Regions from separate parts of the Citrobacter sp. MNAZ 1397 genome, predicted to be linked through region 2. Evidence: predicted binding sites of a transcription regulator. Region 2 holds the regulator's gene; the other holds the start of a gene.
What was found. The regulator CRP, encoded in region 2, controls carbon source genes, mostly activating them, when cyclic AMP is high. The targets are predictions, from matches to a motif close to ATGTGANNNNNNTCACAT.
Positions count from the first base shown of each region.

Region 1: a site for CRP is predicted at 1,677-1,694, ahead of azuC (stress response protein AzuC). Genes of this name have one in related genera too.

Region 1 is NZ_JAKIVH010000001.1:2,197,173-2,200,288, reverse strand. It holds gene L2097_RS10355 (HD domain-containing phosphohydrolase) at 1-602, opposite strand, end outside; gene L2097_RS10350 (RpiB/LacA/LacB family sugar-phosphate isomerase) at 838-1,476, shown strand; gene azuC (stress response protein AzuC) at 1,746-1,829, shown strand; gene L2097_RS10340 (anaerobic C4-dicarboxylate transporter) at 1,910-3,116, opposite strand, start outside.
Region 2 is NZ_JAKIVH010000003.1:423,080-426,195, reverse strand. It holds gene L2097_RS19185 (phosphoribulokinase) at 1-700, shown strand, start outside; gene L2097_RS19180 (OsmC family protein) at 801-1,205, opposite strand; gene crp (cAMP-activated global transcriptional regulator CRP) at 1,515-2,147, shown strand; gene L2097_RS19170 (YccS/YhfK family putative transporter) at 2,201-3,116, shown strand, end outside.

The DNA.
Region 1 (3,116 bases), on a different contig from region 2:
TCCATTTCGCTGGCGTCATTAATGTAGAAATCCGCCTGGCCGTCACTCAGTAGCCTGAACGCCTCTTCACCATTTTCGACCCGGCGCAATTCACGGAATTTCAGGTTCGGATAACGCTGCTGCACACGATCCTGCGTGGCGTCATCACGCAGAAAGAGTACACGGCTATTGTGCAAATCCTCTGGTTTGTAGATACGCTGAGTCGTGCTGGCTGCAACGACTTCATTATCGAACAGCCGGGAAGATAATATCCGGTTGCGCGCAAGGTCATCAGTGCGAATCACGCCAGCGTACAGGCCATAATCATCATTAGCAAAACGCCGATCCATTTCCTCTGCATCAATGGGGCGTATCTGCACGTTATAGCCATAGCGCTCATGGAGCATGGCCGCGAGGCGTGGGTATAACCCTTGATAATTCCCCTGTGCGTCGCGCCAGAATGCGAAACTTTCTGCGTCATAGACCCATACAGGTATTGTCTCTGGCGGCTTTTGTTGCACGGACGGTGCAGCGCTGGCAGGTCTGAGCCAGAAAAGAGCACAACCCAGTAATAAGAGAAAGAAAAGCGAGGAGGTCAGCGCCTTCCGACAGCACCATTTCAACAGGGCATCCTCTGTAGGTGTCACGACTGTTTTATATGCAGTTTATGTAAGCCTCTACAATCCGGCATTTTTTTTCTTCGTTTTGCGAAGCGGCGGAGCATTCAGACTAATAACAGGCAAAACTGTGAACGCACTTTGCTTTTTTAAAACAATTTTTCATTAAATTTGAAAGTGTGTTTGTCAGGTAGTAAGGTTTATTCAATTGCCTACTCGATGCATTAACCAGGAGATGAATATGAAGATTGCACTGATGATGGAAAACAGCCAGGCAGGGAAAAACGCCATCATCCTTAAAGAATTGAAAGCGGTTGCGGATGAAAAAGACTTTCCGGTCTTCAACGTGGGCATGAGTGATGAAAACGATCATCACCTGACCTATATCCACCTTGGTATTATGGCCAGCATTCTGTTGAATGCCAAAGCGGTCGACTTTGTGGTGACAGGTTGTGGTACCGGGCAGGGGGCTCTGATGTCGCTGAACATTCACCCGGGCGTTATCTGCGGTTACTGTATTGATCCGGCTGATGCTTTTCTGTTTGCCCAGATTAACAACGGCAACGCGCTTTCATTGCCGTTCGCTAAAGGCTTTGGCTGGGGGGCGGAACTCAATGTGCGCTTTATCTTTGAAAAAGCGTTCACGGGCGGCAAAGGTGAAGGCTACCCGCCTGAACGTAAAGAGCCGCAGGTCCGTAATGCCGGCATCCTTAACCAGGTGAAAGCCGCTGTGGTAAAAGAGAATTACCTTGATACTTTGCGTGCCATTGATCCTGAACTGGTGAAAACCGCCGTTTCCGGCCCGCGCTTCCAGCAATGCTTCTTTGAAAACTGCCAGGATAAAGCCATCGAAGCCTTTGTGCGTGAGATCCTCGCCTGATACACCCGGGGCCAGCAAAGTCTGGCCTCTGCTTTCCCGCCTGTGTTAACCCGCCACGTTTTTTGTCTTCACACTCTAAATTATTTTTAAAAATACTAAAAAAATTTTAGTTGGTAAGTTTCAGATTTAACACCAATTTTTAACAAAAACGAAATTCCTTAAAAAATAAAACGTGATTTCTATCACGTAAATATTGCTTTTTGTGATGGAGGTCATATTATATGCACATCAACCGATAACACCTGCATAACAAATCGCCGGAGCAAAACATGAAACTGCGTAAAATCCTGAAAAGCATTTTTGAAACTTACTGCAAAACATTCAAAGACGTACCGCCGGGCGCCATGTTCTGATGATAAAAAAACCTGCCACGGCAGGTTTTTTTACGTCCGAAGAGACGACAAAAGCGGCGATCCTCGCCGCTTTTTGCTTATCAGAAGAAGGCCGAGACCAACATGTAGCTGGCAGCACAGGCGCAACTGACACCAATCAGGCCCGGAATGATAAAGCTGTGGTTAATGATAAATTTGCCGATACGCGTGGTGCCCGAACGGTCAAAACCGATACAGGCGAGGTCACTTGGGTAGGTCGGCAGGACAAAATAGCCGTACGAGGCCGGGAAGAAAGCGATCAACATTTTAGGTTCGACGCCCAGCATCAGCCCCATCGGCGCAACGGCGGTCAGCGCGGCGGCCTGGCTGTTTACCAGTTTGGAGACGAGGAACAGGACGATAGCGTAGGTCCATGGATGGCTTTTCACGACCCCTTCCAGCGCCATTTTCAGCTCATTCAGATGCGCCTGGAAAAATGTATCACTCATCCATGCAACACCAAACACCGAGAAAATCGCCACCATTCCCGCTTTGAAAACCGCACCACCTGAAATCGCAGAAGCGTTGACCTTACAGACCATCAGCATGACGGCACCGGCAATCAACATCATCATCTGAATGACCAGATTCATTGAAAGCGGCGAGAGTTTACCTTTGACATCAAAGGCCGGACGTAATTGCGGGAGCGCGCCGAGTAACACCACGACAAGGATGCCGGCAAAGAAGATCCATGTTGACCAGTAGGCCTCTTTTGGGAAGCGCTGGTTCATCAGGGTTTCGCTACTGCCGTAGATGAATTCGCGCTGTTTAGGATCTTTTAATTTTTCCTGAAAATCCTTGTCATCTGCCAGATCTTTACCGCGACGCAGGCTCCACAACGCCGCAATAGCGACACCGAAAAGCGATGCCGGAACAGAGACGGCCAATATTTCAAGAATGCTCCATGCATGGCCAATACCGTGCTGCGCGCCAAGAATGGAGACCAGCGATACGACCGCAACGGAAACCGGCGACGCGGTAATGGCCATTTGTGAGGCAATTGACGCTACGGCCATCGGGCGTTCCGGACGGATATTTTTCTTAAGCGCGATGTCGGCGATAATGGGAAACATCGTATATACCACATGCCCGGTGCCGCAGAGGAAGGTTAAAGTCCAGGTGGTGAATGGCGCCAGTAACGTAATATGCTGGGGGTGGCGACGTAATAACCGCTCCGCAAATTGCATCATCACGTTCAGACCGCCTGCGGTTTGCAGCGTGGCCGCACAACCAATAACGGCAAGAATCGTGAGCATAACATCTACTGGC
Region 2 (3,116 bases):
TAAAGCCCGGGATTTAGGCCGACATATCAGCTATTTTGGCCCGGAAGCGAATGACTTCGGGCTGCTGGAACAGACGTTTATTGAGTACGGACAAACCGGTAAAGGCCAGGCGCGAAAATATCTGCATACCTATGATGAAGCCGTTCCCTGGAATCAGGTTCCCGGCACTTTCACCCCCTGGCAACCCTTGCCAGAGCCAACAGATGTGCTTTTTTATGAAGGGTTACACGGCGGCGTGGTGACGCCACAGCATGATGTCGCCCGCCATGTCGATCTGCTGGTGGGCGTGGTTCCGATCGTTAACCTTGAGTGGATTCAAAAGCTGGTGCGTGATACCAGTGAGCGCGGCCATTCCCGTGAGGCGGTAATGGATTCAGTGGTGCGTTCGATGGAAGATTATATCAACTTCCTTACTCCCCAGTTTTCCCGCACCCATATCAACTTCCAGCGTGTGCCGACGGTAGATACCTCCAACCCGTTCGCCGCTAAAGTGATCCCCTCGCTGGATGAAAGCCTGGTGGTTATTCATTTTCGTAATCTGGAAGGGATCGACTATCCCTGGTTGCTGGCAATGCTCCAGGGGTCATTCATTTCGCACATGAACACGCTGGTGGTGCCGGGCGGAAAAATGGGGCTGGCGATGGAGCTTATCATGACGCCGCTGGTACAGCGGCTGATGGAAGGGAAGAAGATTCAATAGCCTTCCGGCGGGACGCAACATCGGCTCCCGCCAGGGTATCCCGGCACGCAGCGCCACCGGGGAAAACGCCTGATGCGCTTCGCTTATCCGGCCTGCGTTCTCAGGCCTCAATCACTTCATACGAGTGCGTGATTTTCACCGCCTTCTCCAGCATTAATGCCACGGAGCAATATTTCTCAGCAGAGAGATCCACCGCACGCGATACAGCCGCTTCTTTCAGCTCTTTGCCGGTCACGATAAAGTGCAAATTGATATGCGTAAACAGACGCGGAGCCTCCTCGCGGCGCTCCGATGTCAGCTTCACTTCGCAGTCTTTCACATCGTGACGGCCTTTTTGCAAGATAGAGACAACATCGATAGCGCTGCATCCCCCCGCCGCCATCAGCACCATTTCCATCGGGCTGGGGGCTTTGTCGCCTGAGTTACCATCCATCAGGATCTGGTGCCCGGACGCAGACTCGCCAAGGAACGTTAAACCTTCTACCCATTTCACACGAGCTTGCATTTTTAATTCACTCCGGAGTTACAATTTTCTTTACAGATTACGCGTACATAAGAAAACGCGCAACGGAAGGCGACCTGCGTCAAGCTGAAGCGAGACACCAGGAGACAGGCGACAAAAGCTATGCTAAAACAATCGGGATGCTACAGTGATACATTGACGTTATGCATGTATGCAGAGGACATCACATATTACAGGCCGCAGGCATGTCTGACGGTCCACTTCCCAGGTATGGGGAAGATAGATTGCAACCCCGGACGCGATATGTGAATCCAGCGTCTGGAGCCAGCTTATAACAGAGGATAACCGCGCATGGTGCTTGGCAAACCGCAAACAGACCCGACTCTCGAATGGTTCTTGTCTCATTGCCACATTCATAAGTACCCGTCGAAGAGCACGCTGATTCACCAGGGTGAAAAAGCGGAAACGTTGTATTACATCGTCAAAGGCTCAGTGGCTGTGCTAATCAAGGATGAAGAAGGTAAAGAGATGATCCTCTCTTACCTTAACCAGGGAGATTTTATCGGTGAACTGGGTCTGTTCGAAGAGGGTCAGGAGCGTAGTGCATGGGTACGCGCCAAAACCGCTTGTGAAGTGGCCGAAATCTCCTACAAAAAATTCCGCCAGTTAATTCAGGTGAACCCGGATATCCTGATGCGTTTGTCTTCCCAGATGGCGCGTCGTCTGCAGGTCACCTCAGAAAAAGTCGGTAACCTCGCCTTCCTTGATGTGACAGGCCGTATCGCACAGACGCTGCTGAATCTGGCAAAACAGCCGGATGCAATGACCCACCCGGACGGTATGCAAATTAAAATTACCCGTCAGGAAATTGGTCAGATCGTCGGTTGCTCCCGCGAAACCGTTGGTCGTATCCTGAAAATGCTGGAAGATCAAAACCTGATCTCCGCGCACGGTAAAACCATCGTCGTGTACGGTACACGTTAATTCTCAAGCGGCGCATCGCCCTTAACGATGCGCCGTTTTTGTCTCTCTTCCCCATGTGGCGCAGGCTGATTTATCACCCCGAAATCAACTATGCACTGCGACAAACGCTGGTGTTATGCCTTCCTGTGGCTGTCGGACTCATTCTGGGCCATTTACAGCAGGGGCTGCTTTTCTCACTCGTTCCCGCCTGTTGCAATATTGCGGGTCTGGATACACCACACAAACGCTTTTTTAAACGTCTGATCATCGGCGGTTCGCTTTTTGCGGGTAGCAGCCTTGCAGTACAACTGCTTCTGGCGCAAGCGCTCCCCCTGCCGATCATTTTGACGGGTCTGACCCTTATCCTGGGCGTAACGGCAGAAATCAGCGCGCTTCACGGACGCCTGCTGCCCGCCTCGCTTATCGCCGCTATCTTCACGTTAAGCCTCGCCGGAAATATGCCTGTCTGGGAACCATTGCTGATTTATGGGTTCGGTACCCTGTGGTACGGCGCGTTTAACGCCTTCTGGTTCTGGCTATGGCGGGAGCAACCGCTACGTGAATCATTGAGCCTGCTGTATCGCCAGTTGGCGGACTATTGCGAAGCGAAATACAGCCTGCTGACGCAACATGTCGATCCAGAAAAAGCCCTCCCCCCGCTGCTGACACGTCAGCAAAAGGCGGTGGATATGATCAGCCAGTGTTATCAACAGTTGCATATGCTGGCGGCGAATAATAACAACGACTACAAGCGGTTACGCCGCGTTTTCCAGGTCGCTCTGGACTTACAGGAACACATTGCCGTTAGTCTGCATCAACCGCAGGAAGTCCAGGAACTGGTAGAACGCAGCCATGCCGAAGAGGTTATCCGCTGGAATGCGCAAACCGTTGCCGCGCGGTTACGGGTTATCGCCGATGATATTCTTTATCATCGCTACCCCAAACGCTTCAATATGGATAAACAAATTGGCGCGCTGGAGAAAATTGCCC